4 regions of the Janthinobacterium sp. BHSEK genome follow, and region 1 is predicted to be linked to each of the others. Evidence: predicted binding sites of a transcription regulator. Region 1 holds the regulator's gene; each other region holds the start of a gene.
The links. The regulator FNR, encoded in region 1, switches genes on or off when oxygen is low (the NO sensors DNR and NnrR bind a similar motif). The targets are predictions, from matches to a motif close to TTGATNNNNATCAA.
Positions count from the first base shown of each region.

Region 1 (2,201 bases):
CAGTTCCGGCGGCTGCTGCCGGGCCGTCAGGGTGACGATCTGCAGCAGCATCCCCAGCTTGTCGTCGAGCTCGGCGGCGGTGCGGCTGATCAGGGACGACTGCTGGCTCAGCAGTACCCGGGTGAAATCGTCGCGCATGTGCTGCACCTGGATCATGGTGACCAGCGCGATCATGGCGATCGAGGTCAGGCTGGTGGCCAGCGCGACTTTTGCTTTGATGCCGAGAGGCTTCATGATTTCCTTTTCAGTACCGGGCGGCACAGGCGGCAAATAATGCTGTCAGGAATTTTCCTATCAATACCCCAGCTTGGCAAGCGCCGCCACGCAAATTGCCCTCTCCGCATGGGCTTTTGACGATGTTGCCATATAATTAAAGGCGGGACGTCGTTTATTCGGTGAAATTGCGGTGAAATTGGCACACGGCAACCCTGTATGCAGTAAACTTGTTGTTGCATTTTCTAAAAGGTACCGACATGACTGAAGCGCTACTCACTCCAACCTTGCCCACAGTGACCGTGGAAGCGTTGCGTGCGCGATGCTCGACCTGCAGCATGCATCAATTGTGCCTGCCGATGGGCCTCGATGTGGGCGACATGGACAGGCTGGACCAGATCATCGGCCGCCGCCGCAAGATCGTGCGCGGCGCCTCGCTGTTCCGCATCGGCGACTCGTTCCAGAACCTGTACGCGATCCGCCTGGGCCACTTCAAGACCTACCAGATCAATCCGGGCGGCGAAGAGCAGGTGACGGGTTTCCAGATGGCTGGCGAACTGCTGGGCATGGACGCCATCAGCGCCGACCGCCACCACTGTAATGCGGTGGCCCTGGAAGACAGCGAAGTGTGTGAAATCCCGTTTTCCAGCCTGGAACAATTGCTGGGCAACATGCCGACCCTGCTGCGCCATTTCCACCGCATGATGAGCCAGGAAATCACGCGCGAGCAAAGCGTGATGCTGTTGCTGGGCAATATGCAGGCGACGCAGCGCTTTGCCGCCTTCATCGTCAACCTGGCGTCGCGCTATGAAGCGCGCGGCTATTCGAGCAGTAAATTCCAGTTGCGCATGTCGCGCGAGGAAATCGGCAACTACCTGGGCCTGACCATCGAAAGCGTCAGCCGTTTATTGTCGAAATTCAAGAAGGAAGGCTGGCTGCGCGTCTCCAACCGAGAGATCGAGATCCTGCAGCCGGCGAAATTGAAGGCCATTACGGCCGGCACGGACGTCTGCAAATAACAGCACCGTCAAAACCTACTGCGCGTCGCGCTTTGCGGCCTGCGATGCTCGCTGTGCTCTAGCACAGCTGCGCTTCTCAGCCACAAATCACTGCCGCTCGCTACGGTTTTTTCCCGGCGCTGTACGTTATAGCTCTTCATCCGCGTGCAGCGCGATGCTGCGTTGCAGCGGCCAGGTCCAGATACCGGACAGGCGCCACTCGCGCTTGTCGTTTTCCACCAGCACCTGCCAGCGGCTGCGTTCGAGCATCGGCAGCGCCACGGAAAAATTGCCGGCAGCATCGGGCTGCACCAGCAGCTTGATATCCTTTTCCGGCAGGGTCGCATGCGCCAGGTGCAGCAGCAAAGGCCTCTGGTACGCCTTGCCGAAGCTGTGCACGGAACCGCTCAGGCGCGCTGCGGCGACGTCATACGCCAGGGTCGTATCCATGGCCAGGTCGCTGGCGATCGTGTCGCGCTTCAAATCCTGGTTGATGGCCTTGCCCTGCTTGTAATAGTCGCCCACCACCAGCGCATCGGGTTGTGTAAACGCGATATAACCCATGAAGCTGCCGACGACCACGGACAGGCCGGGACCGATCATCAGCAGCCATGGCCAGCGGTGCTTGTACCACGGGGCAACGGGGGCTTGCAGTTTCAGACTGTCGGACATGCTATTTCTCCTGTGTAAATGGCCGGCCCCCATGCGGGGACCGGCCTTCCTGCATTAGCGCGGCACGATGAAGACCGCGCTTTCGCGCACGTGCAGCGACGGGTCGTCCAGCGAGTGCAATTCGATTGCAATCTTGTTCGAACCCTTCTCGCCGACGCCGTGCGGCACGCGCAGGCGGATCGGCCAGCCCAGCGTTTCCGTCGGCTGCAACGTCACTTCCTCGCGTGTCAGCAAGGTCAGGCCCGGCAAGCCGGATGCGCTGATTTTGAAATGCTGGCTTTGCTCGGAGGTGTTCATGATCTGCAGGCGGTAGACGTT
Region 1 is NZ_JBWBYV010000005.1:64,774-66,974, reverse strand. It holds gene AC0V2Y_RS02905 (response regulator) at 1-234, opposite strand, end outside; gene fnr (fumarate/nitrate reduction transcriptional regulator Fnr) at 474-1,232, shown strand; gene AC0V2Y_RS02895 (FixH family protein) at 1,359-1,883, opposite strand; gene ccoG (cytochrome c oxidase accessory protein CcoG) at 1,938-2,201, opposite strand, start outside.

Region 2 (2,201 bases), on a different contig from region 1:
TTTGGGTTATCCTCTAGCACATTCCAAGTGCGTCAATTCTCTTCAATTATCACAATTTTGCTTTAAGTTACGCAAAAATCAACAATAGCGTGTATTATATTGTTTGCGGCGTAAAAGCCGCATAAGTGATGGCGCTTTTTAGTGTGTTTACCCTGAATTATTGCAAAAGAGGCATTCGGTTTCTTTTTGCACTAATACAACAAGTACGGATTTTTGATCATGTCTCTCAAACAAATTACCTCTTTGCCTACCTACAACCCGAATCGCGTCCTCGATGCGATCATCGACAAGCTGCAGCTGAAAAATGATGCCGCCTTGTCGCGAGCTCTGGAAGTGGCGCCACCTGTTATCAGCAAGATTCGTCACAACACCTTGCCGATCGGCGCCACGATCCTCATCCGCATGCATGAAATCAGCGATTTCAGCATCCGTGAACTGCGCGAGTTGATGGCTGCCTAAGAGCGCCTGACAGACGGCAAACTGAGAGGTGCCGTCTGGGTAAGTCAGGCTTGCCGCGTGCGGCAGCCACATCTGTTTTCCGCTTTTCTATTGCGGGTCGCGGTTCAGTACCGGACGATCGACATAGAAACGCCCCATCTCCAGGCCGGTCGTGGACGACTTGACCACCGCAGCGGCCAGTGTGGCAGGCGCGCTGGAAAATGCGGTGCTGGCAGCGCCCGTCGCGCGGCCCGAATATGCCGTCGCCTGCACGGCCGCACTGGAAAACGCCGTCTGCACGGCCCGGCCCGAGTAGGCGGTGGCCTGTACCGCGGCGCTGGAAAATGCTGTTTGTACCGCCCGTCCCGAATACGCCGCCTGTACCGCCCGTCCCGAATACGCCGCCTGTACGGCACGCCCCGAATACGCCGTTTCCGCGCGGATATAATCTTCCCCGAACGTTTGCTCATACAGCTGTTTCATGCGCTCGCCCACGCGATGGTGCGCCGCTTCGTCGTCTTCGCCGCGCAGGCCGATGTACGGGAAATGATGCAGGAAGTAGCCGAAGACCTGTTCGCAGTCGGCCGCATATTTCAGGGTGTCGAGGATGTGGTAGTGCCAGAAGGTATCGACGTCCATCAGCGGCGCCGTTTCTTCTTCCGGAAACTGTTTCATCAGGATCAGGAAGCGGCGGTATTCGAATTCCACCGCATTCGCCTTCTCCAGACTCCATCCTTCGCCTGACTCCCGGTGCATCAGCTTGACCTTGATCGCGTCCAAATTCAAATCGGCAATTGCCTTGAAACTGTCGTTCGTATCCATGAATGTCCTTTTGTAAAGAGCGTTGTGGGAAATACGGTAAAACAAGGGAAAGCGCTGGGTATATACTCCTGGCAAGTAGTCGATGAATGCCTGGCCCATGGTGGGCAGGGGTTTAGTTGTTCTACATCAATATTGCATCTAATTACGAAATATGCAAGCTGAGCTTGCTTCATGCGGTCCGCCTGTCAGGCGCTGGTCCGGCTGTCTTCCTGGTAGGGAAACGCGGTGGCGTCCGCGCCCAGCGGTACGCTGACGTGCACGCTCATGCCGGCGCCGGGGCTGCTTTCGATGTAGAAAGTGCCTCCCAGCAACTTGATACGTTCCTCGATCCCCACCAGGCCAAACGAGCCCAGCTTGTTGCGCCCGTCGATGGCCGCGCCCACGCCGTTGTCGCTGATGCTCATCGACACCGTATCGCGGCACTTTTCCAGCTTGACCTGCACGCGGCTGGCGTTGGCATGCTGGGAAATATTGCTCAGTGACTCTTGCAGGATGCGGAACAGTGCCGTCGCGCACTGGTCGCTCAGGCAAATGTCGTCATGGCTTTCGCTCACTTCGCAAGCGATGCCCGTGCGCTGGCGAAATTGCGCCACCTGCCATTCGACGGCCGCATTCACGCCCAGGTCCAGCACGGTAGGGCGCAGGTCGTTGATGATCTGCCGCACGCTCTTGATGGTGGCGTCGATCTGTTCCAGGGTTGAGCGGGCGCGGGCGTTCAGGCGCGGGTGGCGGCGCTGCGTGCGCGAGGCCAGCATGTCGGCATCGATGCGCAGCACCAGCAGGTTCTGTCCCAGGTCGTCGTGGATTTCGCGCGCGATGCGCTTGCGCTCTTCTTCCTTGATCTGGTCGGCATGGGCCGCCAGGCGGCGCAGTTTCTGGTGCGACAGCTGCAGGCGGATCTGGCTGGCGCGCAACTCCTCCGTCATGCCCGTCGCCATCTG
Region 2 is NZ_JBWBYV010000004.1:58,696-60,896, forward strand. It holds gene AC0V2Y_RS02540 (hypothetical protein) at 220-459, shown strand; gene AC0V2Y_RS02545 (glycine-rich domain-containing protein) at 547-1,260, opposite strand; gene AC0V2Y_RS02550 (CHASE domain-containing protein) at 1,446-2,201, opposite strand, start outside.
Region 2: AC0V2Y_RS02545 (glycine-rich domain-containing protein) is a predicted target of FNR. The motif match lies at 1,377-1,390, and genes of this name have one in related genera.

Region 3 (2,201 bases), on a different contig from region 1:
TGCTGGCGCAGCTCAATACCATGGGCATCCCCGCCATCGCCGTGGCCACGGCGCGCCCGTCGCCCGATGTGTCGGCCGTGCGCATCGACGACTACGAAGGCGCGCTGGCCATGACGCGCCATCTGCTCGCGCTGGGCCACCGCGACATCGGCTTCATCGAAGGCGACCCGGAGCACACGCCCGCGCTGCTGCGCCGCCAAGCCTTCGAGGACGCCATGCGGGAAGCGGGCTTGCAGGTGCCGCCGCACAGGGTGGCGCAAGGCTATTTTACGTATCGTTCGGGACTGGACGCGGCGCGCCGGCTGCTGGCGCAAGCACCGCACCCCAGCGCCATCTTCGCCAGCAACGACGACATGGCCGCCGCCACCCTGGCCGTGGCGCACGGCATGGGCTTGCAGGTGCCGGCGCAACTGAGCGTGTGCGGCTTCGATGACACGCCCGTCGCCACCACCGTCTGGCCCGAGCTGAGCACCATCCACCAGCCCATCGCCGACATGGCGCGCGCCGCCGTCAGTCTCGTCATCGACGAGATACGCCAGCGCCGCGCGGGGGAGACGGCGCCCGCCACGCACCACCTGATGGCATTTACCTTGATGGAACGGGCGTCGACGGGACCAGCGCGCTAATCACACGCCGCCAGGCAGGCTCAGGCCTGCATTGCGGGCAGATGCATTCCCGCCTTGCGCGCCGCGATCTGGCCGCCCATGGCCAGCAGGTCGAGTTGCGCCTCGCGCGCACGCGGAAAAATCTCGTCCTCCTCTTCCTGTACGTGCTGCTCGATTTGCCTGGACAAGACCTTGACCTTGGCGTCGTACAAGTCTTCGCCGGGCGCCATGGCGACGATTTGCGCGATCAATTCCTTGGCCGAGGCGTGTTCGACGGTGGCTTCATTGATCAAGTCTTCGTTCGAACGGCTGGCGTCGCGCACGGCAGGGTAGAAGATTTCCTCTTCCGCCATCGTATGCTTGCTCAATTCCTCGCAGATTTTCAGCGCCAGCTTGCGTTTGCTGGCAAGCGACCTGTCGCTGAGCCCCTCATACTGTTCGAACAAGTCCTTCACCGTCTGATGATCTTGCGTCAGCAGTTCGATCGCATCCATGTCTTGCATTCCGACATTTCGCCGGGAAACGGAAGCTGCCTGATGGGATTGCGTAGCCATGATGTGGTCTCCAGGTGTGCAATGAAGTCCCCATTCTAGACGGGGCCATGCGGCGTCCATGTAGGACGATTGCCAACGTCAAGGTAGGCCTGGCGGGAAGGTCAACGCGTTTCGATGCAGATCAAGCTGACCATGATAAATTTTTGCATTGCGCAAAAAGTATGCGTGGCGCGCCTGCCTGTCCGGCGCGCCACGCCGTGCGACTTAACGCAGCTGCGTGCGCCGCGCCAGCGATTCCACCAGTTCCACCGAGGGCGGCGAGCCGCCGGCCGCCAGGCAGGCGCCCGCCCCGGCCGCGACGGCGAAGCGCAAGTGCTGGCCGCCATCCGCATCGGGCCGGTACATCAGGCTGTACAGCAAGCCGCCGATGCTGGCGTCGCCCGCGCCCACCGAGTCGACCACCTCGATGGCGGGCGGCGCCGCCTGCCATGTCTGTTCGCCCCGGTACAGCGCCGCGCCCTGCGATCCGCGCGTATACAAATACGTGGCGTGCGGATTCCAGCCGCGCAGCACGGCAAACGCGCCATCGATGTCATCGTGGCGGAACAGGCCCGCCAGGTCTTCGTCCGACACCTTGATCACGTCGGCCAGCTCCGTCATGCGGCGCAGGGTGGCGTCGTAGCGTTCATCCATCATGATGCGGAAGTTCGGGTCATAGCTGATCTTCACGCCGGCCGCCTTGAGTTCCTGCGCCAGCGCCACCAGCTTGCCCGCCAGCGGTTCGCGCGCCAGGCTGATGCCGCCGAAATGCACCCATTGCGCGCCCTGCATCCAGCCGGCGGGCAACTGCGCCGCGTCGAAATGCAGGTCGGCGCTGTCGTCGCCGATGAAGTAATACGTGGGCGGATGCAGTTCATGCACGATGGCCAGCAGCGGCGACTTCGCGCGGCGCTGCAAAAAACGCATGTCCAGGCCCGCCGCGTCGGTCGCTTGCGCCAGCGCGTCGCCGAAGACGTCGAGGCTGACGGCGCCCGCAAAGGCGCTGGGCACGCCCAGGCGCGCCATCACGCGGGCCACGTTCCAGGTCGAGCCGCCCACCTGG
Region 3 is NZ_JBWBYV010000007.1:40,585-42,785, reverse strand. It holds gene AC0V2Y_RS03270 (LacI family DNA-binding transcriptional regulator) at 1-626, shown strand, start outside; gene AC0V2Y_RS03265 (hemerythrin domain-containing protein) at 647-1,099, opposite strand; gene AC0V2Y_RS03260 (carbohydrate kinase family protein) at 1,364-2,201, opposite strand, start outside.
Region 3: AC0V2Y_RS03265 (hemerythrin domain-containing protein) is a predicted target of FNR. The motif match lies at 1,271-1,284, and genes of this name have one in related genera.

Region 4 (2,201 bases), on a different contig from region 1:
CAGCGCATTGCTGATGCGGAAATACGCGGGTACGCCGCCGCTCAGGTAGACCAGTTCGGGCCGCACGCGGTCTGGCCAGGCCCAGCCGGTGGCGCAATCGACATAATTGACGCCGCCGCTGAAATTGATGGGCACGAAGCGCTCGAGCACGGCCACCTGGTCTTGCGGGCAGCGGCCGCCGTCGACGGGGCCAGGCTGCACGATACAATCGTTGAACACGCCGCCATTGGAATTGGCCAGCACGTGATTATTGCTAAGAATCATCAAACGACCGTTGCGCGGCGCGCTGCGTCCCACGGCCAGGCAGCCGATGGTGCCGGCCGTGATGCGGAAATGCCCGACCGACACGCCGCCCGGCGCCGGGCGCAGGCGGAACCGGTGCGGCTGCGCATCGATCACGCCCGTGACGACAATATTCACGGGGACATGGTCGCTGGCCACGGCGCGCACGCCCATGGCGCCCACGATGGCAGCCTTGGCGCGGTCGACGGAGGTGGCTTCGGCCACGTACAGGGTCAGGGCCGGCAAGCCCGGCTCGCCGGACGAGCTGTCGCTGGCGCCCTCGCCCAGGCCGATGGACACGCCCTGGATATTGCCGCCGTCGCTGAAGGCATCGGCCGCGCGCACGCCGCCCGCCTGGGTGATACTTTGGCGCATGCCGTCTTCGATGCTGCGCTTGATTTCCAGCAATTCCATGCTGACGCCGCTCAAGGCGTCGGGCACGTCCGCGACGGATGCGCTCTCGATCGTATTGTCGTCTGCGCCGGGGACGGCGAATTGGCCGACGGCCTCTTCATCGTCCGCGCTTTGCCCCCTGCCGCTGCCGCCAGGCGGGGCGCTGAAACCATTCTCGTTGCCTGTCATCGTGTTCTCCTCGTGGGTCGCCGCAAACCACCAGTGTGGACGGCCCGCGCGGGCCGGTATTGATCTGGATTGAACCGCGCGGACGCATGGCCGCCCTGCGCCGCAGGAGACAGCAAAGGAAAAAATAGTTCCCTTGCCAAGGTTGAGCAAGATCAGGCGTGCGGCCGGAGTCGCCGCCGTATACTTGACTGACAGGCGGGAAGCGGGCCTGTTCCACGGCAGCAAGGCCGGCAAGGTTGGCAGGGTTGGCAACAATGCGGCAACGCCAGCAACGGTATGGATGGGAAAACAATGACGAGCCCTGGTACGACAAGCCACGACGAGGCTCCTGCGGGCGGACAGGCAGGCCACAGCGCCGCGGATGCCGGCGGCCCAGACGCAGGCCAGCATGCGGGTTTTGTGCACGGCATGGCGGCATGGGCGGAAAAGCACCGCATCAGCCCCTGGCGCGGCAGTTTTGCCGACTTCATCGAACAGATCCTGCCCGGCCGCGCCGCCTTGCTGACGCGCAGCGCGCACCAGTACCTGTGGGACATGATGCGCTGGAATGGCCAGACCGACGCCGCCGGGCGCTTCCGCTGCCGCCTGTTCGACGACGAACTGTTCGGCATCGACGAGGCGATCGACCGGGTCGCCGCCTACTTCAAGGCGGCCGCCGCCGGCTCCGAGGTGGGCCGGCGCATGCTGTTGCTGCTGGGCCCGCCGTCGGGCGGCAAGTCGACCATGGTGATCCTGCTCAAGCGGGGGCTGGAAGAGTACAGCCACAGCAGCGAAGGCGCGCTGTACGGCATCGCCGGCTGTCCCGTGCACGAATCGCCGCTGCATCTGGTGCCGCACAGCATGCGCGCCGATTTTCGCGCCAGCTATGATGCCGAACTGCATGGCGAACTGTGCCCCCATTGCCGCGCCCGCCTGGAAGAGCAGTACGCCGGCGACTTCCTGCGCATGCCCGTCGAACGCATCCACCTGTCCGAGGCGGGCCGCTGCGGCATCGGCACGTATGCGCCGCACGATCCCACGACGGCCGACCTGGCCGACCTCGTCGGTTCCGTCGACCTGTCGAAAGTGGCGCAATACGGCGACGAAGGCGACCCGCGCGCCTGGTCCTGGTCCGGCGCCGTGTATGCGGCCAGCCGCGGCATGCTGGAAATGATCGAAATCCTCAAGGTCAAGCGGGAATTCCTCTACCTGCTGCTGACCCTGACGCAGGAAAAGAATGTCAAGGTGTCGCGCTTTCCCCTGATATACCTCGATGAAACCATCCTCGCGCACACCAACCTGGCCGAATTTCGTAAATTCCTGCAAGAAAGCGAGAACGAGGCGCTGCTCGACCGCAT
Region 4 is NZ_JBWBYV010000067.1:31,506-33,706, reverse strand. It holds gene AC0V2Y_RS22440 (hypothetical protein) at 1-864, opposite strand, end outside; gene AC0V2Y_RS22435 (serine protein kinase) at 1,156-2,201, shown strand, end outside.
Region 4: AC0V2Y_RS22435 (serine protein kinase) is a predicted target of FNR. The motif match lies at 924-937, and genes of this name have one in related genera.